One region of the Flavobacterium sp. H4147 genome, then DNA from elsewhere that is predicted to be linked to it. Evidence: riboswitches for the same ligand, from Rfam matches in the RefSeq annotation. Region 1 holds a riboswitch; the other holds the start of a gene.

Region 1 (15,464 bases):
CGAAAGTGTCTTGATTCCTTCTTTTTGAGAATTTGAAGTAATTAAAGTTCCGTGGTTTTCGTGATTGAAGGTGTTTAAAATACGCAGTGGAATATTCTTTTCTAATAACGGAATAATGGTTTTTGCATGCAGAATAGTGGCTCCAAAATTAGCCAGCTCATTTGCTTCGTTAAATGATAAGAATTCGATTTTTTTAGCATCTGCTACTAAATCTGGGTTTGCTGTGTAAATTCCGTCAACGTGCGTGAAATTTTGAAGCTCTTCTGCATCCAAATAGTTCGCAATTAACGAAGCGGTGTAATTGCTTCCGTTTCTTCCTAAAGTAGTTGTGTCGTTGTTGTTGTTAGATCCAATGAAACCTGTTACGATATTCACCGTTTCTCCGTTATGAAGCTTGAAATAATTAATAACGTTTTTCTTAGAAAGTTGTTCTAAAGGCTGCGCATCACCAAATTTAGAGTCTGTTTTTAAAAGTTCTCTTGTATCTACGAAATTGGCAGGAATTCCTTTTTCAACTAAAATAGAAGTCAATAATTTCGCCGAAAGCAATTCTCCTTTTGATAAAATCTGATCTTTGATTTTATTGCTGTAATCTCCAATCAGACTTACTCCTTCAAAAAGTTTGTCTAAAACATTGAATTCTTCTGATAAATCAACTTGCGGATAATCGGAAGCTTGATATGCTTTAAAACTTTCCAAAAGAGGTTTGTAGTTTCCGTTTTTAGCGGCAATTCTTAGTATATCTTCTAGTTCATCTGTTGCATTTCCGCGGGCAGAAACGACTACGGCAATTCTTTCGCCTTGATTTACTTTATCTGAAATGATTGAAATTACTTTGTTAAGTCCTTCTCCGTTTGATAATGATTTACCTCCAAATTTTAATATTTTCATTTTATTTTGCTATTGTTTCTGCCTTAAAAATATCGGCAAGTAAATGATCTAATTGTTTGTACTCTATTAAAAAAGCGTCATGTCCGTGAACCGAATCTATTTCGCTGTATGAAACATTGTTTTTAAACTTCTTTAATTCATTATAAGTTTCCAGATTTTCTTTTGGTGTAAAAAATAAATCTGAGTTGATTGCAATAATATGTATTGCGGCATTTGATTTGGAAATTAATGTCTCGAAATCCTCACTATTTCGAGTTATATCGATTGTTTTCAGCAATTGGTTCATCAATTTATAAGAAGCGAGCTGATAACGTTTCTGCAGCTTGTTTCCGTGATGTGCGAGCCAGCTTTCGATATTAAAAATCAAAAGATCCTGATTGATGGTTCGTTGAAATTTTTCTTTGAAAGATTCTGGAGAACGGTAACACAGCATAGCGTGAATTCTGGCATCTTCGATTGGTTTTGATGAATTGTTCAGAATCTGTTCTTGCAGGAAACAATTGGCAATCATCCAGTCGGTCGATTTCCAGTCGGTTGCAATTGGAATTAAGTGTTCGGTGATATTTGGCGCCAAAGCTAGAATTTCCCAAGCTACTCCACCGCCAACAGAGCCGCCGATTATAGCAAATACCTGTTCGATTTGTAACGCTTCAAGACCTTGCAGAAAGATTCTAGCAATGTCTCGTGTTTTAAAATCCAGATAGTTTTCAATGATAAAAGAATCATTGCCGTTGCCTGGAACATTAAAGGCTAGAATGGTAAATTTATGGGTATCTATTGTTTTACCATCACCAATTAAATCGCTCCACCAACCATTCTCTCCAGTTACTTGTGCATTTCCTGTTAAAGCATGGTTTACCAGAACAATTGGGGCAGAATGCAACGGCTGGCCAGAAAGTGTAAAACTTAAAGGCAGCGATGGATAAACTGCACCACTTTCGGTGATGAAATTTTGAATTATAATGGGACTTGGTATATTTTCCAATTTCAAATCTTTTTTATTTTTGATTTGTATGTGGAAATATTAGAAAGAAAGTCTAGAGTGAAACTAGAAAAATTCTTGTTGTTATCTTTCCACGTTTGGGCGTGGTAGAATGCAGCACCTTCTTCGAATTAACGAAGGGTTGCTAAGGATTCATCGGGTCTAATCCCTCCTCCTTTCTTTATAACATTTCAATACGTTTTTGAACTTAACGGTGCAAATTAACTACTAATTTCTTAAACAAACAAATTTTATCGAAACTGATTCTTCAATTTCTTAGATATAATTCAATCAGAAACTATTGTACGCACAAAATTACCGAACGTTATGCCCAGTAATGTTATGCAGGTTTTTAACCTAATTTATGGTTCTTTTTCAACTTAGATGAAAAGCGTTTCATTTTCTTTTGAGTACATCAAAAACGTTAATGAATTTGGCAGGTTTTTCACCAATTTTTTATCCGTTTCTGTTATTCCAAAACTTGGATGGATTAATTCATTTGTTGGCGGCGGATTATTTCTTTCGTTTTTCCTGTTTCTGAATGTTGAAAGTTTTTTTCTTAGGAAGTTTATTGCACTCATGATATTTAAGTTTAAGTCAGTTATTATTATTTTATAATCTTTATTTTTTCTTTAATTCTTTGTTACTGTAACCAAAATGAATAAAAAAACCCTTTTGGATTTTTAATACCAAAAGGGTCTAAGTTTTTATGGAACTTATATATACTTTTAGTATCAACAGACGCATACACAAATACGTGCGACATTGAACATCTTGTTCATCTGAAGGGACTTATTCATTTGCGATTTGACTGTTATTTTAAAAAAATCTTGCATTTATTACTTTTTATAAACTTCCCGAATTGATTATTTTACCGAAAGTGTTTTATTCATTGTTAACAAACTATTCTCTGTTTTTAACAATTTTTTAGTTTGTCTTACAAATGTGCGAATATTTTTCGAATATTCCAAGTTATAAAAGCCCAATTTTTCTAAAATAACGTTAAAAAACAGCTTTTTACCGCTAAAAAACATCTTACAAAATTTATTTTTGAATAAACGAAGGTTTTGTCTTACAAAAATTAACTGACTTTCTGTTTCAATCTTTCAAAGAACTACTAATATTAGAGCCACTTAAAGCCAGACAGCTTCTTTATTTTTAATTTTTTCGGCTACTTTTAAAATATCCGCTATAACTCCTCTTGCAATTGCTTGTCGGCTTGCCGCAGCACTTTGAATGACTATTGGAGTATTTGCATACGATTTGGTATAAATTTCAAAAATAGAATCAGAACCTTTCAATTGTCCAATTGCGGAAGTAACAGGTTCCGAAATCAATTTGACTTCAAGTGTGTTTTTCTCCACATCAAATTCGCCTACATATCGCAATACATGATTTTCTGCTTGTGTGATTTTGGCGATTTTAAAAGATTTGTCGATTGCTTCTTTATTTAGAATGCCATTTTTTTCTAAATGTTCTTCTTTTATAAGCGGATGGATTTTTATATCTGAAAATTCAAATTCTTTGCCTATTTCACGGGTAAGAATCAATAATTTCTTTGCGGTGTCATTTCCAGACAAATCTTCTTTAAAAGTAGATCGCATTAATCCTAGGAGACTAGCATCTTTTAAAACAGATGAAAAGGAGTTTTCTTCAGCCGAAAAACGATTAAAAACATAACTTAGATTATCTGAAAAGACGCCTCTTATTTTTGTTATTTTCTCGCCAGAGAAATACAAATCTCTTAAAGTTTGTAAAACCGGAATTCCGGTATCGACAGAGGTTTCATATAAAAACTCTTTATCATGCTTTTTGAGATTTTCTCTAAGCTTTTTATAAAGATCGATTGGAAGCGTATTGGCTTTTTTATTTACGGCAACAATATTAAATCCGTTTTCGATTAAAGTATTGTAATGTCCAATCAGTTCATCACTTGCAGTTGCATCGACTGCAATTAAATTTTCGAATTCATTTTCTTTGGCAAATTCGATAATATCTTCTACCCTAAAAGGAACGGCCAATTGTCGAAAATTGGTTTCCCAGGAATATCCAACACCTTCTTTCTCGAAAAAGGCAACTGTTGAATTGGTAATTATTGGAAAGTGAAAATCAACATTTCTACTCTGAAGAAAAAACTCTTGGCTTTCGATAATCTGATTGATTAAAGTGCTTCCAATATTACCAATTCCAAAAAGGATAATATTTATTTTTAGTTTTGACATAATTTTAATTTTTATATAAGTTCATTTAAATCAACGTTTATATTGAACCTGCCATGTTAGCGAGTAAACGCGGTGCGTTTCTAACTATATGGTTTATTTTATATCGATAGTCTTTTCATAAAAAATCACCCTTAGCAGAACTCACGCTGCTAAAGGCAATTTTTCAAACAAAAAACAAAAAAACCTAATTTTTATTAATGCTGTATTGCGATTGGGTTACGCTTTCAAAAACGGCTTGCAAATCGGCAATTAAATCTTCAACATCTTCTATTCCAACAGAAAGTCGGATTAAATCTTTCGAAACTCCTGTTGACAATTGTTCTTCTTCAGACAATTGCTGATGAGTGGTACTGGCTGGGTGGATAATCAGCGATTTGGTATCGCCAATATTGGCTAACAGCGAAAATAATCGTGTTTCATCTACAACTTTTTTGGCAGCATCAAATCCTCCTTTCAAACCAAAAGTTATGATTCCGCTTTGTCCTTCTGGAAGATATTTCTGAGCCAAATCATAATATTTATTGGTTTTCAAACCTGGATAGTTTACCCAAACCACCTCATCTTGCTGTTCTAACCATTCGGCTAATGCCAAAGCATTTTCACTGTGTTTTTTAATTCGGATTGACAGTGTTTCTAATCCCTGAATAATCTGAAAGGCGTTAAAAGGACTCAGAGCTGATCCGAAATCACGCAGTCCTTCAATTCTTGCTTTTGCAATAAAAGCGGCATTACCTAAAGCTTCGTGATACACTAATCCATGATATCCGGCAGAAGGTTCTGTAAATTCAGGGAATTTCCCGTTTGCCCAGTCAAAATTTCCAGCGTCAATGATTACACCGCCTAATGAAGTTCCGTTTCCGGCAATATATTTAGTTAAGGAATGAATTACAATATCGGCACCGTATTTAATTGGGTTTAATAAATAAGGTGTCGCAACTGTATTATCTACTATAAACGGCACTTTGAATGCTTTGGCTTCTGCCGAAATTCCTTTTAAGTCTAATACGTCTAATTTTGGATTCCCCAGAGATTCTACAAAGAAGGCTCTTGTGTTTTCTTTGGCGGCTTTGGTAAAGTTTTCTGGATTAGAAGGATCTACAAAAGTGGTTGTAATTCCTAATCGTGGCAGTGTTACACTTAATAAATTATAAGTTCCGCCGTATAAACTGTTAGATGCAACAATATGATCGCCAGCTCTAAGTAAAGTCAATAAAGTAGTCGCAATTGCAGATGCTCCAGATGCTGTAACTACAGCTCCAATTCCGCCTTCTAGTGCCGCCAAACGCTGTTCAAGGATATCATTTGTTGGATTGTTTAATCTTGTGTAGATAAAACCAGCTTCGGCTAATCCGAATAAATTAGCCGCATGATCTGCGCTATTAAATACGTATGATGACGTTTGGTAAATTGGTACTGCTCTTGTTCCTCCGTTTTTCGTTACATCATGTCCTGCGTGTAATGCGTTTGTTGCAAATTTTTGTGTACTCATGATTTCTTAGTTTTTTAGGTATTGTTAATACTATTATATATTGTAAATGAATTTTAGAATTGGTTTAAGCAAAAAAGTCTTCGCCTTCTTCTTCCAGATAATATAGTTGAAAGAGTAATGATTTCTGATTTTTTAAATCTTGTTCTTGATGCAGTCTTGCCACTTCTCTTGTAATATTTTCTGATTTTGTATTGTTGTTTTGAGAATCGTTTCTCAATAAATATTCTACTGCTATTGAATTTAATGTTTTCATGATCTTAATTTTAAATATTGAAATTAAAAAAGCCCTTTCGGATGGCTACCAAAAGGGCTTATAGTGTAACTATAACTAAAGATTTGTATCTTTTTACTTTTGGCAACAGCAAATTGGGATGCACATCTGCATCATTCTACAACACATCATATTTCCTTTTGCTATTGTTTTCATTTTATTTAAAATTGATTTTTTATTTTTAAACTCGACTAATTCGATAGAGTAAATGTAATAAGTATTTTTTTAACGACCAAATAAAAATTTAATATTTTCAATTATTTTTTTTCAACCTTTATAAAATCAAGGATTTGACTTAGCATTGTGATTAAGTTTAGCCACAGATTAAAAGATTACAATGATTTTAAATCAATGCTAATTCGTCTAACCCTTTCAATCTGTGGCTTAGTTTTTTTTAGTAGATTAAAATTTAAAGCTCAAACGGGCAAATCCAAATCTTCCGTTTAGTCCAAACTGCGAGACTGCTCTAGAATACGCAAATTGATTAGCGTTGCTTAAATCAGTACTTGGCGCAGGAGATAAAGTTGGAGTTGTATTGGTAAAGGCTGGCGTTGCCGGATTATTTCTATCTGGGTAAACATCTCCTATATTATTAAATCCAATTGTAGCTCTAAAATGTTCGTTGATTTGATATCCTAATGATAAATCGGTTACTAGTTTTGCGCTGTATTCTGGGTGTTCGTATACTGAAGCTGATCCGTCTAAATTTACATCTGTCGCTCCTGGATCAGTTACTTTACCAAAATAGCTGTTTCTTAAATAGATATCCAGTTTTTTAATACTGAAAGTAGTCATTAAATTAGCTTTTAATTTTGGAATAGCTTCTTCTAAATAAATGCGGCTAGATTCTGGGAAGAATGAATATCTAAATGGTTCTCCCCCAGCATCGATAATTGATTGCGGCACATTTAAATCTCCGACTCTTTTGGTTTCATTATAACTTAAAGCCAAATCGTTTTTAATTGCAAAATCTTGAATAACGTCGTATTTCTGAGAAATTACCAAATCTATTCCTTTTGTTTCAGAGTCAATTCCGTTTGTCCAGAAAGAAGCCCTTTCAACTCCTTTTAAATCAAACGCCTGCTGAAACAAGGTTAATGCATCTTTTTGTTCTTGCGATGTTGCAGCTGCAATCTGCGCATCTGTTGGTCTTGCATATTGTCCTGACAATACAATTCTATCGTTGATTCTTGTAAAGTAAGCATCAGTTGCAATAGTTATGTTGGCTTCTGGAATTTTAAAAGTAAATCCTGTACTGATACTTTTTGATTTTTCTGGCCTTAAGTTTTCTACACCAATACTTTTTGCTGCTTGAGAATCATTTGTAAAATATCCCACTTGATATGGTGATCCGTTGATGAATTGTGTCGAGCTTGATTCAAAATATTTTTGTTGTAATGAAGGCGCTCTAAAACCTGTTTGCCCAGAAATTCTCCAGTTAATGTTGTTAGTTAATTTTAAAAGAGAAGCTAATTTAAAGGTAACTGTACTTCCAAAATCTGAATAGTTTTCATAACGCGCTGCTCCATCTATAAGCCAGTTTTCAGTAGCATTCAATTCTAGATCGATATAAGCAGCTCCACTTTTTCTGTCTTTTTCTTTAGCATCTGATGGCTGAAATCCTGAAAATCCCTGCGCTCCCGCTCCACGTTTGTTTCCGAAAAAGTCAGTAACAATTAAAGGTGAATTACTTGGCAGAATTCCTGAAACTAAACTTCCATTTACATCATATAATCCATAAGAAGCTTCTTCTCCTGCTTTTATCTGATAGTTTTCATATCTGAATTCTCCACCAAATGCAATGTTTAAACCAGATAAAACATCTACCTTTTTACTGAAATCTAAATTAGTTGTGCTTTGCAAAAAGGAAACTTTTCCAGCATCAAAACTCGTTGGAGAATTTACTCCTAAAGTAGCATTGATGGTATTGTTTACATCATATTGAAAAGAGTTTGTTCCAAGATTTGTACTTAAATCAGTATCAAACCCAAACAATTGTGTATTCACTCCAACTGCTGCAGAGGCATCTAAAATTTTAGATTCTATTTCTGGTAAAAATCCGTTTTGATACACTTGCGTGAAAGTTCCTGAACCATTTGGAAGTCTATTAAAAGCATATGATTTACCATTTCTATAAGATACACCTCCAAAAGAATATAAAGATGTATTTTCCGTTAATGGGTATTTAGCATTATAATACGCTTGTCCCGAAGCCAGTTCTGACTGTCCCACACTCATATTATAGTCTCTTCTTTCCTGACCTCTATAGGCTAATTCATTATTCGTTACATCAAAATTCAAAGCGGTCTGCATTTGCGCAATTGTCGTGGCAGAAGAAATGGCATTTTGCTGTGCTGGAGTAAAATAACTTACCTGCGGTGCATATTGCTGCAATGAACTGATAATTTGTGCCGAGTTTGAAGTGTTATTGATATTGCTAAACAACGAATTGATTTCAACTCCATTTTGTGCTGCTCTGTTTTCTACTGCGTTGTAAGCATTAAAAATAGCGTTGCTTCTAATTCCTGCTCTGCTGGTTGTTTGTCTTGTAATGGCACTTCCGGTAATATTAAAGTAACTTCCTGGTTTTCCTAAAGATGTCCCGTAGTTTAAATCGGCTTGAAGAGTTTCTCCATCAGCTCCGCCTTTAAAATTATTTGATCCTGAAGATAGGTTGGCACCGTACTGAATTCCTCCAGAAACATAATTGGCATTCTTTTTCAGTACAATATTAATAACTCCCGCAATAGCATCCGAACCGTATTGTGCAGCGGCTCCATCTCTTAAAACTTCAATTCTTTCGATAGCAAAAGAGGGAATGGCATTTAAATCTGTTCCTACAGATCCTCTTCCTGGAGATCCGTTTATGTTTACTAAAGCACTGGTATGTCTTCTTTTTCCGTTTACTAAAATTAAAACCTGATCTGGTCCTAATCCTCTTAATTGTGCTGGATCAACGTGATCGGTTGCATCTGCTGTAGATGTTGCGTTACTGGTAAATGACGGCGCAACGTAATTTAAAATCTGGGTAACGCTGGTCTGCGGCGCTCCTTTTGTAATATCAGAGATATTGAAAACATCAACCGGAACAGGCACATCTGTTTTTACTCTGTTTTTACTTCTCGATCCAATTATGGTAACTTCTGATAATTCATTGTTTTTTAAAGTATCCTGCTCGGTTTTGTTATCTTGAGCATAAATTCCTAAAAAAGTCAAAAGACCTAAAACGATTATAACATTTTTCTTCATTTCTTTTTACTGATTAATTAGTTGTTTTTGGCTTACAAAAAAGTCTTACAATTTTATTTTTCGAACAAAAAAAACCTCTGCGATCTGGCAGAGGTTCTATATCTATTTAAAAAAAAGTTACAATAGAGTCTCTGCGGATAGTTCCGGCATCTTACAAGACATCATATTGCAAACTGTAAATTTCATTTCTTTTTTTATTTTAACGAGGCAAATGTCTGAACTATTTTTTAATCAGCCAAACAAAAAGAGAAATATTTTCTATTACCCTATCAAAGTAGTATGTTAATGTTAAATTTCTGTCATAAAAAATAAAAAAAGTTGAACTTTAATTTGCAAATCAAAATGGTTTCATACCTTTGCACCCGAAACAGAGGAAAAATTTGAACTGATTGCAACCTCTTCATAATGAAACGGTTTCGTTATGAATGCTGAAAGATTAATTTCAGCAGTAAAAAATGCTAAAGCAGCAACTCTCCTTTAGCCCTTTTTAGCAATTATTTTTCCCGCTTAATTTTAAACTAATACATTATTATTACATTATTATGGCTTATTTATTTACGTCAGAATCTGTTAGTGAAGGGCATCCAGACAAAGTTGCAGATCAAATTTCGGATGCATTAATTGACAACTTTTTGGCATTTGACGCTGACTCAAAAGTAGCTTGTGAAACTTTAGTTACAACAGGTCAGGTTGTTTTAGCAGGTGAAGTAAAATCGAATACTTATTTAGATGTTCAGCAAATTGCACGCGAAGTAATCCGTAAAATTGGATATACTAAAAGTGAATATATGTTTGAAGCGAATTCATGCGGGATTCTTTCAGCAATTCACGAGCAATCTGCAGATATTAATCAAGGTGTTGACAGAGCTAAGCCAGAAGAGCAAGGTGCTGGTGACCAAGGGATGATGTTTGGTTACGCTACAAATGAAACTGAAAACTACATGCCATTGGCTCTTGATTTGTCTCATAAATTATTACAAGAATTAGCCATTTTAAGACGCGAAAATAAGGAAATCACTTATTTACGTCCAGATGCAAAATCTCAGGTTACTTTAGAATACAGCGACGATAACAAACCAACTCGTATTGATGCAATTGTTATCTCAACTCAACACGATGATTTTGATGAAGAAGCTGCGATGTTAGCTAAAATCAAAAAAGATATTGTTGAAATCTTGATTCCTAGAATTATTGCTAAGAACCCAGAGCATGCTCATTTATTCAACGATAAAATCAACTACCATATTAACCCAACAGGAAAATTTGTTATTGGAGGACCTCACGGAGATACTGGTTTAACAGGAAGAAAAATTATCGTGGATACTTACGGTGGAAAAGGTGCTCACGGTGGTGGTGCATTCTCTGGAAAAGACCCAAGTAAAGTAGATAGAAGTGCTGCCTATGCAACTCGTCATATCGCTAAAAACTTAGTGGCTGCTGGTGTTGCTGACGAAATCTTAGTTCAGGTTTCTTACGCAATTGGTGTTGCTGAGCCAATGGGAATTTTCATTGAAACGTACGGAACTTCTAAAGTAAACTTAACTAACGGTGAAATCGCTAAAAAGGTAGAAGCTATCTTTGATATGCGTCCTTACTTTATCGAACAACGTTTAAAATTAAGAAATCCTATTTATAGCGAAACTGCTGCTTACGGACACATGGGACGTAAACCAGAAACGGTTACTAAAACATTCTCTGCTCCAGGCGGAAACGAAAAAACAGTTACTGTTGAGTTATTTACATGGGAAAAACTTGATTTTGTTGACCAAGTAAAAGCTGCATTCGGATTGTAATTCAATCTGAATTTTAAATACTAAAAAAGGCTGTCTAAAATTTTAGACAGCCTTTTTTTATTACATACTAGAAATTTAATACGTTCCGTTCTGCATTTTATCTAAAACATCTTTAATATCCTTTGCCGTTTCTCCATCAACATCTGAATTTAAATATTTTACAGCAAGAGTTTCCGTTGCAATTGCTTTGTCTTTTTGCCCATCTTTATAATACAATTGTGCCAAAGTATCTAAATAATACGAATTGTTTTTTGTTATGGCCACACTATATTCTGACCAATTGATAGCATCTTTTAGGTAACTTTCATTTATGGGATTCGTTACGATAGACCATGCTGCATTATTACATAAATCTGAATTATAAATTTTAAATGAGTTCCAACCATCATAAGCAAAATTAGAACTTGAATTTAAGCCAGAAAACAAAGTATCTAATTTCTCAATAGGATTTGTTCCTGATAAATTTGAATCGAAAAAGGTTTTAAATTCTTTTAAGTACTTCGTATTAGAACCTTCTTTTTCTTCAGTTTGACTTAAATATGTAAAATAGTTTCTATAAGTATCGAAATTTGCTTTTCCCGAATCGATGATTTTTTTATAAGTCGAAATGATTTTTTGTTTGTTTATTTCACTAGAAATTCCGTTTTGAGAATCAGAACTATTTTGCTGTAATGCATTTGAAACTTCCGAAACAGCATTTCCTATATTATGAACTTCAATTTCTTGGCCATTAAATGAATCACGATTTTCTTCAATCTTATCTGAATGTTTTAATACGTAATCGATAGCAAGGAAATCAGTATCAGTAAGGGATTTATCTTTATTAAAAAGTCCTTTTGTAAAACCTTCATTCTGGATTTCTTTTATAATTGTTTCTACCAAATACATATCTGGTTTTGTATCTTTTTCGTGCGCTTCAATCAGTTTTTTCCAAGCTTGGGCTACTTCTTTTTGATCTAAGGGCGTTTTTGTAATTATAAAATCTGTTGAATTGACATCTTGCTTGTATGTAGAATCATAATTATAAGTGCCAGCCAATAAAGCCCCTTTGTTAAAAGCTCTGATTGAATCTTCATCATTTGCATTTTTGTTCTTTAAGGTTTTCTCAATAGAAACAAAAGCATCTGCACGCTGTAATCGTTTGTAAAGATCTCCATAATTATTGAACTGATCTTTCTGAGTTTTCAAGTCTGATTTTGCAATAGCAAGCTTATCTCCTTCTCTGTTTAAAATAATTACACTTGAATCATTGGTGATTTTATTAGTTTTCAACCATTTTTTATCTCCTTCCCCAGCTAAATAATAGTTATAAACATCATATGCTGAATTGTATGCATCATACATATAATAACCCGTATCTTCTTCTTGATCTTTTATAAAAGTATCAAAGCTTCCTTTGGCTGTCTTTTTACTGTCGTTATAAACTACTAAATATTTATTGTTTGATTCTTTGGTTGCTTTAAGGGCATTACTTAAATTATTCTCAATCTTTAATTTAAAATCGTAATGCGAATTACGAGTTACTGCACTATAAGCTGGCACCGCAGTAGTATCTATTGCAACATTTTTTGTGCTATCTATCGCAGTGCTGTAATAGTCAGAATTTTTACCTGGATATGTCCAATTAGTAACAGATTTTGTTTCAAGAGGAACTATTGTTTCATTTTTAACAGGTTGAGAATCTTTCTCGTTAATAAAAGCCAACGGGTATTGTCCTGATTGATCATAAATTTTTAACTCGTTTGTTTTTTTATCGAAAAATCCTGTAATATTTAAATCTTCTAAAATTGATAGATCGTAACTGATTGTTATTTCCGAAACATCTTTTGGCAATGCATATTTATATACATCGCTTTTTCCACTATAACTTTCATAAACCAGATACAGAATATCTGTTTTGTCTATTTCAAACTCTACATCTGCACTTTTCCAGTCAGGATCGTATTTTGCTCTAAGATCAGCTAATTTTTGATATTTGATTTCTTCATTTCCTTTTTGCGTACCAATGTAAAAAGAATAATAAGAAGGATCTAAAAACTTAATTTTAATATTTTTTGCTTTTTTATCGTTTTTAAACAAAAGATTAAAACGGCTCTCTGAAGATTGATTTTTGGCAAATAGCAACGAATCGCCTTTAATCTCGTATTTACCTGTATAATAAACCAGTTCGAATTTATTATCTTCTGATAAATTCAATTTTACTTTTTGCCCTTTATTGGTAGATAAATAGGTTCCTTTTTCAAGGCTTTTGGTTTGAGAATAGGAAATTGTTGTCAACGAAGAAAACAACAATAAACTCCATATAAAATTGCGCATGACTAATAATTATTTTTTTATAAGTTATATCTTGCAAAATTATTTTATTACTATTCAATTAAAGCCAAAAAAATCATAATTTGTAAATAAAATATTACAAAAAAAATCCAACAACTTATTAGTCGTTGGATTTTTATTTTTAAGATTATAAAATGCTAATAAGTACCGTTCTGCATTTTATTCAAAACTTCTTTTATTTCATTTGCAGTTGTTTCTTCAACATTTGAGTCTAAATATTTTACAGCAAGAGTCTGTGTTGCAATTGCTTTGTCTTTTTGCCCGTCTTTATAATACAGCTGTGCTAAAGTATCTAAATAATACGGATTGTTTTTAGTAACTACCAAACTATATTCTGACCATTTAATGGCATCTTTAATAAAGCTCGAATTTAGAGGTTTTTCAACCACTGTCCACGCAGCAGAATTACAGATATTTGAATGGTATTCTTTAAATGGACTCCATCCGTTATAGGCGTACTCCGAAGTTGGATCCAAGTCTGTATACATAGCGTCTAATTTTTCAATTGGACTTGGCGAAACTAATTTAGATTCGAAATAGGTTTTAAATTCTCTTAAATAAGTGGTGTTTGAGCCGTCTTTATCTTGAACCTGGCTTAAATATTCGAAATAATTTCGGTATGCTTCAAAATTCCCTTTCCCTGATGCAATTATGTTTTTATAAATCGAATTGATTTTCTCTTTATTTACATCACCCGAAATTCCATTTTGGCTGTTATAAACACTTTGTTGTAGAGCTGTAGAAATTTCTGAAATAGGATTACCCATAATAACATATGAATTATCACCTTTTGCTTGATTAAACGCTGCACGGCCTTCTTCAATTTTATCCGAATGTTTTAAAAGATAATCTATGGCAAGAAAATCAGTATCATTAAGCGTTTTATCTTGGTTAAAAAGCTGTTTTGTAAAACCTTGATTTTTGATTTCTCTTAAAATGGTTTCAGCCAGATACATATTGGGTTTTGTATCTTTTTGGTGCGCTTCAATTAGTTTTTTCCAAGCTTGAGCAACGTCTTTTTTATCTACACTTGCTTTTGTAACAATAAATTCAGTCGAATTAGCGTCTGGAGTATATTCAGAATCATAGTCATACGAACTTTCCAGTAAAGCGGCTTTGTTAAAAGCTCTAATTAAATCTTCGTCGTTTGCTTTTTTGTTTTTAAAGGTTTTATCAATAGAAACAAAAGCATCTGCACGCTGTAATCTTCTGTAAAGATCTCCATAATAACTAAACTGATATTGCTGTGTTGACAAATCAGATTTGGCGCTTCCCAATACATCACCGTTTGCATTTACCACAAATACACTTGGATCATTGGTAATTTTATTGTTTTTCAGCCATTTTTTGTCATCGTCTCCAGCGAAATAAAAATTATAAACATCATACTGCGGATTGTATTGATCATACATATTATATCCTGTTTGTGTTTCCTGATCTTTTACAAACTTATCAAAGCTTTCTTTGGCTGTTTTATTACTGTCTTTATAAACTACCAGATATTTATTGGTGCTTGATTCTTTGGTCGCTTTAAGTGCATTACTTAAGCTATTCTCTATTTTTAATTTAAAATCATAATTTGAAGCTGCCGGCGGAGCTACAGCATAGTCTGCAATTGCCGTGCTGTCTGCAGGAACAATGTCTGTATCGTAGTTATAATTTCCTAACGAATAATCTTCTTTGCCTACATAAGTCCAGTTTGGAACAGATTTGGTTTCAATAGGCGTAACGCCTACTTTTTTAACTGGCTGTGGATTTTTTTCATTAACAAAAACAAGTGGATTTTTTCCTGAAGGTTCAGAAATTTGCAATTCATTTTTTGATTTATCGAAAAAACCTGCCAATTTTAAATCAGTCACAGCACCCAATTCATAGCTGATTGTGATCTCAGAAACCTCTTTTGGCACTGCATATTTTGCAACAGTCGCAGGATTATAGTAATCTTCGTAAACCAGATAGATAAAATCTGCTTTATCAATTTCAAATTCTAAATCTGTTTTTTCCCAGTCAGGATCTTGTTTGGTTCTGATGTCAGAAAGTTTTTGATATTTTACGTCTTCAGTACCATTTTGAGTTCCAATGTAAAAGGAATAATAAGAAGGATCTAAAAACTTGATTTTTATGTTTTTTGCTTTTTTATCATTCTTATACGAAAGATTAAAATTGTTCTCTGACGATGGATTGTTTATAAAAACCAAAGAATCTCCTTTTATTTCGTAACTGCCAGTGTAAA
Region 2 (15,464 bases), on a different contig from region 1:
TATTAGCGCAATTAAAACAAACAAAAACTTCTAGTGCTGCTAATGCTAAAAGAAAAGCTATTATTGATTTGTTAAGTGGCGATATCAATTTAAGAAGCAAGAGAGAGTTAATCCAAAAGTTTATAGATGAAAATATGCCTTTTATAAAAGATGGCGATTCGATTGAAGATGAATTTGAGAAGTTTTGGAAAGACCAGAAAGTTTTAGCTTTAGGAAAAATATGTGATGAAGAACATTTGGATAAAGCACAATTTAAAGCTTTAATTGATGCTTACATATATAGCGGAAGGGAGCCAATAAAAGATGAAGTTTTTCAATGTCTTGATAATAGACCTAGCATTCTTCAAGCTAGAGTTATTGGAGATAGGATTATCACTAAGATGAAAGAATATGTTGAAGTTTTTGTTAAAGGAATGATCGCTTAGGAAATTATTATACTTTGTTTCAATTGCATTAACATGTTTTAAGAAATAATCCTTATAATTATAAATAAAAAAACAAAACCCTCAATCAAAAAAATGATCAAGGGTTTCAAAAATTTCAAACCAAAAAACAATCTTACTCCACATCCAAATAAGGACACAAAATCTCGGCTAGTTCATTGAGCCAGTAAAAACTGTTTTCTAGTTTTAGTATTTCTTGCTGAAGGGTTTCGTTTTCACGAATAATACCTAGAGCAAGAACAAAATTTACTTGTCGTAATGCTTTTGCCATTTGTTCGGGCGATACGGTTTGATTGAAGAAATTGGTTAGCCTGATTTCGGCTTCTTTGGAAAGATTTGTTACGCTCATAATCTTAACGTTTAGGGATATAAAACCCGTGTAGCTAAGGTGTCCTACGCCGTTAAGAGCGTTGCAGTTGTTTCCAATACCGCCACCATACCACACGGGCAAAAGTTTTTCTAAGTTCATTATCTTAACGTTTAGGGACGTAAAGATATCAAAAAATATTTTAAAAAATAAGAAAAATATTACTTTTTAAATGTTGTTTCTAAATCAAATTTCCACAAAACTTCTAATGAAAATGTATGTCCTAGCCCAGATGGGAGCGGCATCCTTTTGTGCCGTTGTTCGGCATAAAAGATATAGCGGACAGCTGGAAACAGCTCCTAAAAAACAATACGAATATATGAAATGAAAATGTAAGCTTCAATACTTAAAGCGGTATACTCGATGATACCTCTAAAAAAGCAATGTGTTTTGCGATTTAACTTTGCCTTGTTAATTTAAAAACACAGAAAAATGAACAATTTAAAAGATAAAGTTGCAGTAATAACAGGCGGAAACAGCGGTATTGGTTATGCTACAGCAAAAGAATTAAAAGAACAAGGCGCTAAAGTTATCATTACCGGAAGACGAAAAGAAGCTATTGAAAAAGCGGCTCAGGAATTGGGAGTGACGTTAGTTACAGCAGATCAATCGAGTGTTTTGGATATTGAAAATCTGGTTTCGAAAGTAAAAGAAGATTTCGGAGCCGTTGATATTCTTTTTATCAATGCCGGAATTGCCGGTTTGGGAACAATTGAGCAAACTTCGGAGGAATTGTACGACAGTATTATGAATGTCAATCTGCGTGGGGCGTATTTTACTTTAAGCAAATTTATTCCGGTTTTGAAAGACGGTGCTTCGGTAGTGTTTTTGTCTTCAAATACTGCTAGTATGCCGGGGCCGGGATCTTCGGTGTATTCGGCTAGTAAAACGGCTTTGAATTCGGTTATGAAATCGGCAGCGTTGGAATTAGCGCCACGAAAAATCAGAGTGAATTCGGTTAGTCCGGGACCAACAGAAACCGAAGTGATGAAAAAAGTCGGTTTAGATGAATCTACCGTAAAAGGTATTATGGAGGTTGTAGTCGAAAAAGTTCCGCTAAAAGAAATGGGCAAAGCCGAAGATGTAGCCAAAATGGTTTCCTATTTAAGCACTGATGCCGCAAAATTCATCACTGGAGCCGATTTTATTATGGATGGGGGAATGGTTTTGGCTTAATTGTGAATTGTGAATTGTGAATTGTAAATGGTGAAATGTAAAATGTAAATGTATACTGTGATTTAACCGCAAAGCACGCTAGGATTTACGCAAGGTTCGCAAGGTTTGTTTTTCAAAGCTTTGCGAACTTTGCGTTTTTACTAAGTCTTGCAGCAAAACATCTTAGTATTCTCTGTGGTAAAATTAATCGCATTTCAAACTCATAACTCATAACTCATAATTCATAATTCATAATTCATAATTCATAATTCATAACTTATAACTTCTCTGATGTCCATTTCATCCAGAAGTTTGTCCACTTGGGCTATTTTCTCATTTCGTAGGAAGCATTCTCGATATACTTTTGACTCAGAAATTAACTGATAACAAATTTTAAATCAAAAGAATATGGAAACTAAAAAACAAAAAACCTGGATTATTATCGCAATTGTCATTTTAGGAATCATCGCCTTTTTAATTCCGAATCAAATCGCTGCACAAACGGGAATAAAACGCACTGATTTACAAAAACACGATTTAAGTATTACGGGTCGTGAAACGGTGCAGGCGAAAATTGATTTTGAAGGACATTCGGCTTTTGGGAAGCACTTTCATCCAGGCGAAGAGATTATCTATGTGCTTGAAGGTTCATTACAATACGAAGTGGAAGGACAAGCTCCGGTAACTCTTAAAGCAGGTGAAGTGTTATTTATTCCGGCTGGTGTAGTTCACTCGGCTAGAAATAATACAAGTTTAAAAGCTTCGGAACTGGCAACTTATATTGTAGAAAAAGGAAAACCTGTTTTAACTTTAGTAAAGTAGTTTCAAGTTTGAGGTTGCGAATGGTTTAACCGCAAAGTGCGCAAAGTTTTTTAAGCATATAGCTTCGCGTCCTTTGCGTTTTACAAAAGCATTAAATAAAATCTTAGCGTGCTTTGCGGTTATAACAATTTACAATTAACCATTTACAATTCACAATTAAAAGATTGTCCATTTCAACCTAAACTTTGTCCGCTTCACCTTTTTTCTACTTTAAAAACAACAACTGTCAAGATACCTTTGACGAAGAAATTAACTGATAATCAACTCATCAAAAAATAAAATTATGAAAACGCTATTAAATAGTACAAACAGAATTACAACAAAATTGGTTTTAATCGCAGCTCTTTTTATGAATGTGGCTTTAACCAATGCACAAGCTTCAAAACAAACTATTGAAGTAAACCCTTCACTTGGAACTTTAAAACAAATCAATGCCGGATTATTAAATGTAGGCTATACAGAGGCAGGTCCTTCAAACGGAACTCCGGTTATTCTGCTTCACGGATGGCCTTATGATATTCACAGCTATAACGAAGTGGTTCCAATTTTGGTTGCAAAAGGATATCATGTTTTTACGCCTTATTTAAGAGGATTCGGAACAACAACTTTTCTTTCTGAAGCTACTTTCAGAAACGGACAGCAGGCCGCATTAGCAAGTGATATTATCGCTTTTATGGATGCATTGAAAATAGATAAAGCCGTAATTGGCGGTTTCGACTGGGGAGCCAGAACAGCGGTTGTAGTAGCTGCACTTTGGCCGGAACGTGTAAAAGGTCTGGTATCAGTAAGTGGTTATTTAGTCGTAAATCTGGAGGCAAATTTAAAACCGCTTCCTCCAACAGCTGAGTTAGGCTGGTGGTACCAATATTACTTCGCAACCGAAAGAGGAAAACAGGGTTACACTCAAAACACTTACGATTTCAATAAACTAATCTGGAAAATCGCTTCTCCGTTATGGAATTTTGACAAAGCAACTTACGACCAAACCGCTCAGTCTTTCAACAATCCGGATCATGTGGCAATCGTAATTCACAATTACAGATGGAGACAATCTCTGGAAGCTGGAGAATCTAAATACGACAACTTAGAAAAACGTCTTTCTGTTAAACCGGAAATTAAAGTTCCAACGATTACAATAGGAAGTGATTTTGACGGTGCTTTCGCAGATGGAAAAGTTTACGCCAATAAATTCACAGGAAAATACGAACACAGAATCTTAAAAGGAATTGGGCACAACGTTCCGCAGGAAGATCCAAAAGCATTTGCACAAGCAATTATTGACGTAGCTGGCTTTAAAAATTAAAAATTGAGAATTAAAAATTAAATTCCAAAAAGAGCGAAGCGATTTTTAAAAATCTAAAATCTAAAATCTAAAATCTAAAATCTAAAATTATCATGAGCACAAAAGTATTATACACAGGAAAAACACACACCACAGGCGGTAGAGAAGGAGCTTCTCAAAGTTCAGACGAACAATTAAATATCAAATTAAGCGCACCGGGATCATCACGTCCGGGAACAAATCCAGAACAGTTATTTGCTGCAGGATGGTCGGCTTGTTTTATTGGAGCATTAGGAATCGCCGCTTCAAAATTGGGAGTTAAACTTCCGTCAGAAACAGCTGTAGACGCAGAAATAGATTTATGTGTAACAGAAGGTGAATATTCATTGCAGGCACGTTTAAACATCAGTCTTCCGGGAATTGACCGCGAAACGGCAGAAGCTTTAGCAGCACAGGCACACCAAACCTGTCCGTATTCTAAAGCTACGAGAGGAAATATTTATGTAGATATTAATATCATATAAAGTTATAAGTTATAGGTTAGGGGTTATGAGTTGTTGAAACCTAATTCTTAACCTTTAACTCCTAACCAATAACCTTTAACTTCAAAATGAAATGAAAAATATAGTTACCACTTTTATAATGCTGTTTCTTTTAATGGGAAACACCATTTTCGCACAAAGCAATTCAGATAAAAAAGGGTTTGCCCTTTTAGAATTATATACATCAGAAGGCTGTTCGAGCTGTCCGCCAGCTGATGAATTGTCTGGAAGAATTCAGAATGAATTAAAAGACAAGAATGTTTATGTATTGGCTTATCACGTAGATTATTGGGACAAACAAGGCTGGAAAGATATTTTCAGTAATGCCGATTATACGAAAAGACAATACGATTATGCTAAATTCATGGGAAAAGATCCTATTTACACACCTCAGGTTATCATTAACGGAAAAATAGATTATGTAGGTTCTCAGGAAACAAGTCTGCGAAACGGAATCAAATCGGCACTTGTCAAACCTGCTTCTGCTTCTTTGAGTTTAGAAACGTATCAAATTGATAATAACCTTTCAGTAAACTATAGTGTAGAAGGGACTTCAAAAAACAGTCGTTTGTTTATTGCTGTGGTTCAAAAAGAAGCCAAAAGCAATATAAAAAGAGGAGAAAATGCCAATCGTGTTTTAACGCATTATCAAATCGTTCGTCAGTTGCAATCAGTTGATTTGAATAAAGTGAAAAAAGGAACAGCAACAGTTCGTCTGCCTAAAAATTTCAATACACAGGATTTCGAAATTATTGGTTTTGTACAGGATATGAATTCAGGAGCTGTTTTAGGTGTAAAACGTGCTTAAGGTTTTGTTCTATATTGATGAAGCTTCATTAATTTTTAACACATAGAGACATAGTTTTGCTTTGCGTAAAAAGAAATTTCATTTGTTTAAATAAACAATAGCTATGTGTTTTTAAGTCAGAAATAAAAAATCAGCATTTATCAGCTTTAATCTTTTTAATCTGCGTGAAATAATTTTTTCACAACAAAACATTTTTGAAAAAACAGACAACATTTGTTTGAGTAAACATAGCTATGTGTAAAAACTAGTTTTTTCTTTGACCTAATTCTTAAAGTAAAAAAAAAAACTATGTTTCTATGTGTTTAAAAAATAAATATCAGCTAAATCTGCATAACTCTTTTGCAATCTGCGTGAAATAATTTTTTCAAAACAAAATACTTTTTGAAAAGACAGATAAGATTTGTTTTGAGTACACATAGCTATGTGTAAAAACTAGTTTTTTCTCTAATCTAATTCTTAAAGCAAAAAACTATGTTTCTATGTGTTTAAAAAAAATAAAAATCAGCTGAATCAGCCTGAAATAATTTTTTCAAAATAAACCTATCTTTGACCAACAGGATAACCAAACAAATACAATTATGGAAAAAGCAAAACGCTTTCAGGTTTCGCTCAAAGTCATTTGGGGAAGCTCTATCGCTCTGGCGGTAATGGCTTCAATACCCAAATTATTTGATGCCGATTCTACGCCTGGAGACCTTATTATAAACTCTTCGATTACACTGCTGTTTTCTCTTTTTATTTGGTATTACAACATTTATAGTTTACCAAAATTTTCATCACAACGAACTAACAAAAGCCTTTTTAACTGGAAATTGCTGTTGAGTGTTTTGTTGGGAATTCTGCTGATGGTAATTCTGGTAATTGCGCATCAAGAACTTTTTCAGGTGTCAAAAATGGATGCGCCCATAATGTTCGAACTCCGCGGTGTTTTGATCAACCTCATTGTGTATATGTTCCTGCATCTTCTGTTTCAAAACTACCAGACACAGCAAATGGGAGTAGAACTGGAACGCACCAAAGCTTTAAATTTGGGAGCGCAGTACGAATTATTGAAACAGCAGGTAAATCCGCATTTTTTATTTAACAGTTTGAATACGTTGAAATCGATGGTGGATATGCAGGACCCGCAGAGTTCTGATTTTATCCTGAAATTATCTGATTTTTATCGTTTTACATTAGAAAGCCGAAAACTGGATTTGATTTCTTTAAAAGAAGAACTTCAAATTTTAGATTCGTATGTATATCTGCTGAAAGCGCGTTTTGAAGACGGATTTGATGTTATAAAAGAAATTGATCCAAAGCAGTACGATTCGGCAATTCCGCCTTTTTCGCTTCAGTTATTGATTGAGAACTGTATTAAACACAATGTTGTTTCGCTCGATAAACCTCTGCATATAAAATTATATACCGAAAATGAATTTCTGGTGATCGAAAATCCAATTCAGCTCAAACGAGGTACTTTGTCAACCGGAGTTGGTTTGGACAATATCAACCAGCGATTTCTGCATTTGGTTAACAAGGAAATTGAAATAGATAAAACGGAAACCCTTTTTAAAGTTAAAATACCCCTGATTTATGACTATCGTAATAATTGAAGATGAAGTAAAAACGGCCAAAGCACTTGGCCAGCTTATTATAAGTATCAGACCCGACGTTCAGATTGTATCTTATATTCAGAGTATCGACGGCGCTGTGAGTTATCTTTTAGAAAACGATCAGCCCGATTTGATTTTTATGGATATTCAGCTTGCAGACGGATTATGCTTTGAGATTTTCAAAAATGTTGAGGTTTTATCTCCGGTTATTTTCTGCACCGCTTTTGACGATTATGCTATCGAAGCTTTTAAATCAAACGGAATTGATTACGTTTTGAAACCGTTTTCAAGAGAAAGCATTTCGCAGGCAATTAAAAAGACGGGAGAGTTGAAGAACTTCTTCCAAAGAAATAAAAAAATGATGCCTGATTTTGATTATCTCTTAACCCGAACAGGCGAAAATACAGGAAAAAGCAGTTTTCTGGTTTTCAAAAACAATAAATACCAAACGATTCAGACAGAAAACATTGCGTTTTTCTTCATTAAAAATGAAACTCCGACAATCATGACTTTTGATAAGACCGAATATCAAATTGCACAGTCATTAGATGAGGTTCATAAATTATTATCTCCTATTCAGTTTTTCAGACTCAACAGACAATATCTGGTAAATTTCTCAGCCATAAGAGAAGCAGAACATTACTTTTCAAGAAAATTAATCATCAAATTAACCATTCCAACCGAAGAAAAATTATTGGTAGGAAAGGAAAAAACAACGGCATTTTTAAGCTGGCTGGAGAATAGGTAATTTTTTTTATCAATGCAGTTTTTTGACTCAGTAATCAGTGTCAATTTTTCCAGATTTGTCTTTAGTTATAACAAAACTATCTCGTAAAGACGTAAATACTTTACGAGATTTGTTTCATGTTTATTTTTAAAGATCTGCTTATTTTTTCATTTAAACCTTTCTTAGCTTTTTATTTCTCGTCCTTCGAATTGAGAATGTAGGTAACGCTGTATAATCTTCTAAACATAGCATACGTTACGCTAACCATAACAAAAGCAATAATAGCATCTATTGTTGCACCAAAACCTAAAACAGCTAGTTTTGAAAAGAAAGCAAATATGATGTCAAAAAATATTCCGGCAAATACCCATTCTTTCAAGCGTAATAATCGGTTTGGAATTAAAAGCGTAATAACTCCCGAAATTTTCATAACACCCAGAATGTAAATAAAGTGCGCTGGATATCCTAATAGCTGTGTAATTTCCCACACCAGTTTGTTGGTTGTCAATTCAAAAAATCCGCTGGCACCAAACCATAAAGAAGTTAAAATAATTCCTGTCCAATAAATAATTTTTGTTGTTTTTGCATTCATGATTTTAAATTTTTAAGTTGTTAAACAGGACAAAATTGCGTCAATGGCGATCGATTTCATATCATAAATTAGGTGAAACGGACAAATCGATTTCTGAAATAGACAATCTGTAAGTTCATCTGATTTAATAACTTTACAGAACTAAAACATTTTTATTTTAAGGATGGAAGCCAAAGCCATTTTACAAGAACATATTTCGAAAACCGTATCACTCACACAAGAAGAGTTTGATTACTTTTATTCTCATTTTAAACCCTTGTCTTTCAAAAAAGGTCAGACTATTATTGGCGTAGGAGATAAAGTAAACCATGAATATTTTGTAATTTCAGGCTGTTTGAAAACCTTCTTTATTAATGACGAAATCAAAATGTACATTCTTCAGTTTGCTATGCCAACCTGGTGGGCTTCTGATTATAATGCACTCTACAATCAAACTCCGGCTTCTATAAATGTAGATTGCATTACCGATGCTGAGGTTTTGTGTCTTTCCAGCGAAGACCGCGAAAAACTCTGCGCTGAGTTTCACCAGATAGAACATTTCTTCCGCTGGAGAACCAATAAAGGTTATATCGCTTCTCAAAAACGACTTTTATCCTTTATGAATAATAATGTCAAAACCCGTTACGAAGAACTTTTGGCCTTATATCCACAATTATACAATCTCGTTCCCAAACATTTAATTGCCGCTTATTTAGGCGTTTCCAGAGAAACTTTAAGCAGACTTCATAATTCGTAGTTTTTTGCACAGATTATTAAGATTAAAATGATTTTGTTTCACGCAGATTTGGCTGCTTTAAGCTGATTAAACAAAAAGTGATTAATCTCGCAAAAGCTTAAAGTATAAGCTCTCGCAGATTTTGCAGATTGAGCTGATAATTTGTGTCTGTATAAATCTGCAAAATCTGCGTGAAACAAAAAAATACGCAAAACAGTAATCTGTTCAATCTGCAAAATTGTGAGAGACCAAAACAGCTGATATAAAAACCCCTGCAGCTTTGTCCCTTTAGACCTTTGCCACTCAAAAAAAAGAATGTGATCTACATCACGTAACCAATTTTGACAACCGCCGTTCCTTTGTATTGTACTTTTAAATACAATAAAAATGGAAACAATAAATTATACTATCGTAAGCTCAGAAAGCAGAATCGATTGGATCGGGAGAAAAGTAACCGGCGCACATAATGGTACAATTGGTATCAAAAATGGAAATTTCATCTTTAGTGATGGAAAAATAAAAGGAGGAAATGTGGTAATCGATACAACCTCAATCAAAATCTTAGATATAAGTGATGCTGCAGCTAATGCACAGTTTGCCGGACATCTTGCTTCTGATGATTTTTTCTCAATAGAAAAATTCCCAACCGCATCTTTTGAAATTCTAAATGTAAAAGAACTTTTAAATGGTAATTTTTATCTGGAAGGAAATCTGACTATAAAAGATATCACGCATCCTGCCGGATTTGAAGTATCACTGCAAAACCACTCAAACACTGCAGCTTTATCAGGAAAACTGGTAATTGACCGTACGCTTTACGACATCAAATTCAGATCTGGAAACTTCTTTAAAGATCTGGGAGACACTTTAATCTACAACGACTTTGAACTTGATTTTACAATCAATGCCGAAGCTTTTTTTTCTGGACAATCTCAAAACTAAGATCATGCCTTACGTAAAACTAGAACTGACCCGCGAAGGCGTTACCCGCGAGCAGAAACAGCAGTTAATAAGCGGTATTACCAATTTAATTACCGAAGTATTAAACAAAGACCCGCATTTAACCCATATTGTAATTCAGGAAATCGAACTCGACGATTGGGGGTATGCAGGCGAACAAGTATCAGTATTAAGAGAAAAAGGCATTACAGCCGATAAAAAATAAAACATCATGAAAAAACAAACTATAATCGTAACCGGAGCCGCTTCGGGAATTGGAAAAGGAATCGCAAAATATTTTTTAGAAAAAGGACATAACGTAGTTATCAATTCATTGAATGAAGATACTTTGGAGAAAGCTTTCGCCGAATTAGGAGCAGGAGATAATCTGGCTATGTCTGCAGGAGATGTAAGCCAAAAAGCAACCGGCGAAAAACTGGCGGCAATTGCAATTCAAAAATTCGGTTCTATCGATGTATTAATCAATAATGCCGGAATTTTCGAAAGCAAACCTTTTCTGGAAGTTGATGAAGCTTATTTGGATAAGTTTTTAAAAACAAATCTAAAAGGAACTTATTTTACAACTCAGTCCGTTATACCGCAAATGTTACAACAAAAAGACGGTGTGGTAATCAATATTGGAACACCACTTGTAAATCACGGTTTAGGCGGATGGCCGGCTACAGCTCCCATTGCGAGTAAAGGCGCTATCCATGCTTTAACCATTCAGTTAGCGGCCGAATTTGGAAAACAAAATATCCGTGTAAATACTGTTGCGCCGGGCGTAATTCGCACGCCAATGCATGGTGACAATGCCGATTCCAATGCAGGACTTCATTTGCTAAACCGAGTAGGGGAGATTGATGATGTTGCCGAAATGGTGTATACCGTTGCCACAAGCAATTTTATTACCGGAACAATTATCAATGTCGATGGCGGAAAAGGTGCCGGACACAATTTAAACTAAGTTGAAAACTATTTTAATAACAGCTTTTATGCTCTGGAGTTTTCAGGGCATAAAAGCTCAAAATACAAGTACAATGGAAAATCAGGAAGCGGTAAAAGTAATTACCAACGCAATAGAAAACTATTATTTTAAAGGAATTTATGAAGGTGATGAAATGCTCTTGGGAAGCATTTTTCAGCCCGGAACTTTCCTTTTCGGAGATGTCAAAAATCAGCCTTACTTTAAAACAGTTGATTTGTATTTGGATGGTGTTAAAAACCGACAAAGTCCTAAAGATTCCGGTAAACCTTTTAAAGGTGAAATTATTGATATACGAGTAGTCAATTCTATCGCTGTAGCGGAATTAAATGTTAAAATGTACGACTTTAATTATCGGGATTTTTTATCTTTCCATAAGATAAACGGACAATGGCTTATCGTAAATAAAATGCTCACAGACGTAAGCAATAACTAAAAATCTTCACTCATGTGGTACAATACAAAAGCATCGGAACTATTAGGAATCGATTATCCAATTCTTCAGGGACCTTTTGGCGGTAATCTATCAACAGTTGAGCTGACAGCAGCGGTTTCTAACGCTGGCGGATTGGGCGGTTACGGAGCCTACACCAATACACCGCAGGAAATTTTTGAAATTGATAAACAAATAAAAACGGCAACTCATAAACCGTATAATATTAACCTTTGGGTTTCAGACCACGATATTCCACAGTCAGGTTTAACAGATGAACAGTTCGATAAAACGGCGGCTTTATTCAAACCTTATTATGATGAAGCTGAAATTCCGTTACCAGAAAAACCAGCCCCTTTTCAATCCCGATTTGAAAACCAATTACAGGTAATTTTAGACATTCGTCCAAAAGTTTTCAGTTTTATGTTTGGCGTGCCTTCAGCTGATGTTTTAGAACAATGCCGTAGATCTGGAATTGTAACAGTAGGAGCGGCAACTACCTTAGACGAAGCTATATTTTTAGACAATGCCGGAGTGGATATGATTATAGCGTCTGGTTTTGAAGCTGGCGGACATCGTCCTTCTTTTTTAACTGATGCAGAATCATCTGTAACAGGAACTTTTGTATTACTGCAGTTAATGCGCGAAAAAATAAAAACGCCATTTATTGCAGCCGGCGGTATCGCAGACGGAAAAGGAATTGCAGCAGCTTTAACACTAGGCGCAAGTGCAGCACAGATTGGAACGGCTTTTTTAGCAACTGATGAATCAAACGCTTTGCCTATTCACAAAGAGATGTTGTTTTCTGATGCTGCCAAATATACCACTTTATCACGAGCTTATACAGGAAGACTCGGGCGTGGTTTAACCAGCCGTGTCTCCAAACAAATGACAGGAAAAGAATTCGGATATTTACCTTTCCCGCTTCAAACTACATTTATTGCACCGTTACGAAAAGCGGCAATCGAACAGCAGAAATGGGACATGATTTTATTTTGGGGCGGTCAGATTTCGCCAATTTTAAAACATACTAAAGCTGCTGCCTTGATGAATGCTTTGATTGAAGAAACAACAGCTCATTTTGCAGGATTGAAATCATAAACTTGAATTGTAAATTTTAACAAGACAAACTCATTTCGGTTATGAAATGAGTTTTTTTTACTATCATACAAAATCAAATTGGCTCATTATATTGAGGTTGATACATGATTTACATTATAAAATGATGAAATTCTCAAATTTATATTTTTGTATAATTGCTTTAATTATAGGTGTTTGGATTCTTTTAATCAATCTCTTTTCAATAAAAATAAAAAAAACTTATTTTAAACTTGACTAATTCGGTAGAATTAATATATATTTGTATCGCAGAAAAATTATATAATGATACTTATCCAGAAAGACTGAGGGAATAGGCCCAGTGAAGTCTTAGCAACCTGTTGCCGAATAAGGTGCTAAATCCTTCCGCTGCATGCGGACAGATAAGAAAGATTTTTTCAGAAAATCTGTTTAAGATCATCGATATTAAAAATGTATTAAAATGAAAACAGAATCGACTTTGTACGCAGGATACGAACTTTTAAATTTAATTTTCGAAGAAAATAGTCTGGCGGTTTTCCGAATGCGAAAGCACTAATTTTTACTTAGATTTTCTTTTTTAATATCATACGCTGATGGCTTTTTGACATTAGCCCGAAATCCTTTTGTCTAATCTAAAACTAAAAATAAAATGAAAAAAATACTATTAGGTTTTGCTTTATTTCTTGGAGCTTTTCAAACTCAGGCTCAAGAAAACAATTTACAATTAAAAGGAACAGTTGCCGACACTGTAGTACAATATGTTTACCTGCAAAAATTTCACAATAAAATGTTTACCACGATTGATTCGGTAAAAGTAAAAGACGGAAATTTTAGTTTTAAAACAAAAGTAAAAACGCCAGAATTGTATGGATTAAGCGTCAATACAGAAAGTTCGCCATTGTATATTTTCCTTGAGAAAGACCCGATCACAGTAAAATTAAGTCCGAAGAAATATTATACTGCTTCTGTGGTTGAAGGTTCGGCTTCTCAAGATTTGTTCGAAACCTATAAAAAAACCAAAGATGTTGAAATCAGCAAATTCATAATAGAAAATCCAAAATCTATTGTTTCGGCTTATGTGCTGTATAGAAACTGGTCGTATCGATTATCTCCAGAGCAGATTACACAAAATATTGCTCTATTAGACAAAAGCCTTCAAAACATTACTTATGTGAAAGAACTAAAAGAACTGGTTACCGTTTTAGACGGATTAGCTGTTGGTAAAAAAGCCCCTGATTTTACTGCCAATGATCCTGATGGAAAACCAGTTCGCCTTTATGACAATTTAAAAGGATATACTTTGGTCGATTTTTGGGCTTCTTGGTGCGGGCCATGCCGAAAAGAGAATCCGAATATTGTGGCAGCCTACAAAGAATTTCATGATAAAGGATTCAATATTGTGGCAATTTCATTGGATAAAAAGAAAGAAAATTGGGTTAAAGGAATTCAAGACGATAATTTAACATGGACACACGTTTCTGATTTGCTTTTCTGGAATAGCGCTGTTGCTAAATTATATGGTGTGCGAGCAATTCCTGGCAATTATTTAATTGATCCTAAAGGAGTAATCGTCGCCAAAAACCTGCATGGAGAAGAATTACAATCTACATTAAAAAGTCTTTTGGAGAATAAAATTTAAAACCAATCCAAAAGAAATAACGACAATACAATTTAGTTAATTAAAAATGATAAGGATATGAATGCTATTGAGCCAACAACAAAACCAACAGAACCTGAGTGTTACTTTTCTAAGTTTAGAGAAAACACCGTAGGAATTAACCATACTTTCGAATCGGTTTACGGAGAGCAAAATCTAGTGTATGCAGACTGGGTTGCCAGCGGAAGGTTATACGCCCCGATCGAAGATATAATGCTTAATAAAATTGGTCCAATGATTGCCAATACGCATTCACTTTCAAGTCAAACAGGAAAAACATCTACACATGCCTATCAGCATGCGAGAGACATTATTAAAAAGTCGGTTAATGCCAGCGAATCAGATGTTTTGGTAACAACTGGAAGCGGAATGACAGCAGCGTTGTCTAAACTACAGCGTATCATGGCTCTTCGAACAAAATCAGAAGAAGACCGGCCTGTAGTTTTTATCACGCATATGGAACATCACTCTAATCAGGTTTCGTGGTATGAAACCAATGCTGAAGTAGTCATTCTTCCTCCTGATGAAAACAATTTGGTTGATCCAAAAGTTCTTTCGGAGGAAATTAAAAAATATGCTGGCAGAAGTATAAAAATCGGTTCGTTTACGGCTTGCTCGAATGTTACGGGAATTATTACGCCGTATCATGAATTAGCTAAAATCATGCACCAAAACGGCGGACTTTGTTTTGTAGATTTTGCAGCTTCGGCACCGTATGTCAAAATTGATATGCATCCAAAAAATACTGAAGAACAATTAGATGCGATTTTCTTTTCACCTCACAAGTTTTTAGGCGGACCAGGAACCTGCGGTATTTTGGTTTTCAATGAAAAATTATACCAATCTGATTTTCCTGATAATCCAGGCGGAGGAAATGTAAAATGGACCAATCCGTTGGGAAAATACTGCTACAGCGATGTTATAGAAGTTAGAGAAGATGGCGGTACTCCGGGTTTTCTTCAGGTAATCAGAACCGCTTTGGCTTTAGAATTAAAAGAAAAGATGGGTGTGGAGAATATTAAAAACAGAGAAAAAGAATTACTTGATCTTTGTTTTTCGAGACTTCAACGAATACAAGGGCTGTCTATTTTGGGAGATTTAACTACAGAGCGTATTGGCTGTGTTTCTTTTGTAATTGAAGATATTCATTATAATTTGATTGTTAGACTTTTAAATGATCGTTTTGGAATTCAGGTCCGCGGCGGATGGTCTTGTGCAAGCACATACGCGCACTATCTCTTCAACATCAATGAAAAGAAATCTGCTAAAATTACGAATGAATTACTGCAGCGAAATCAAACCAATAAGCCAGGCTGGGTTCG

The links. Region 1 has a riboswitch for S-adenosylmethionine ahead of P2W75_RS02520 (alpha/beta fold hydrolase). Riboswitches for the same ligand answer to the same signal wherever they lie in the genome.
Region 2: another riboswitch for S-adenosylmethionine. It lies ahead of P2W75_RS15370 (TlpA disulfide reductase family protein); the one in region 1 lies ahead of P2W75_RS02520 (alpha/beta fold hydrolase).

What each region holds. Positions count from the first base shown of each region.
Region 1 is NZ_JARKNB010000001.1:585,082-600,545, forward strand. Features, by position in the region: gene thrA (bifunctional aspartate kinase/homoserine dehydrogenase I) at 1-891, opposite strand, end outside; gene P2W75_RS02520 (alpha/beta fold hydrolase) at 893-1,882, opposite strand; SAM riboswitch class I at 1,955-2,063, opposite strand; gene P2W75_RS02525 (hypothetical protein) at 2,254-2,454, opposite strand; gene P2W75_RS02530 (aspartate kinase) at 3,007-4,095, opposite strand; gene P2W75_RS02535 (O-acetylhomoserine aminocarboxypropyltransferase/cysteine synthase family protein) at 4,280-5,584, opposite strand; gene P2W75_RS02540 (hypothetical protein) at 5,649-5,837, opposite strand; gene P2W75_RS02545 (TonB-dependent siderophore receptor) at 6,258-9,104, opposite strand; gene metK (methionine adenosyltransferase) at 9,647-10,897, shown strand; gene P2W75_RS02555 (hypothetical protein) at 10,973-13,213, opposite strand; gene P2W75_RS02560 (hypothetical protein) at 13,369-15,464, opposite strand, start outside.
Region 2 is NZ_JARKNB010000003.1:258,879-274,342, reverse strand. Features, by position in the region: gene P2W75_RS15450 (type I restriction endonuclease subunit R) at 1-425, shown strand, start outside; gene P2W75_RS15445 (hypothetical protein) at 559-912, opposite strand; gene P2W75_RS15440 (SDR family NAD(P)-dependent oxidoreductase) at 1,243-1,986, shown strand; gene P2W75_RS15435 (cupin domain-containing protein) at 2,374-2,787, shown strand; gene P2W75_RS15430 (alpha/beta fold hydrolase) at 3,071-4,090, shown strand; gene P2W75_RS15425 (organic hydroperoxide resistance protein) at 4,183-4,593, shown strand; gene P2W75_RS15420 (thioredoxin family protein) at 4,685-5,419, shown strand; gene P2W75_RS15415 (sensor histidine kinase) at 5,998-7,014, shown strand; gene P2W75_RS15410 (LytTR family DNA-binding domain-containing protein) at 6,995-7,762, shown strand; gene P2W75_RS15405 (DoxX family protein) at 7,932-8,333, opposite strand; gene P2W75_RS15400 (Crp/Fnr family transcriptional regulator) at 8,497-9,069, shown strand; gene P2W75_RS15395 (YceI family protein) at 9,436-9,990, shown strand; gene P2W75_RS15390 (4-oxalocrotonate tautomerase family protein) at 9,995-10,213, shown strand; gene P2W75_RS15385 (SDR family NAD(P)-dependent oxidoreductase) at 10,220-10,954, shown strand; gene P2W75_RS15380 (nuclear transport factor 2 family protein) at 11,028-11,408, shown strand; gene P2W75_RS15375 (nitronate monooxygenase family protein) at 11,421-12,506, shown strand; SAM riboswitch class I at 12,793-12,893, shown strand; gene P2W75_RS15370 (TlpA disulfide reductase family protein) at 13,135-14,124, shown strand; gene P2W75_RS15365 (aminotransferase class V-fold PLP-dependent enzyme) at 14,182-15,464, shown strand, end outside.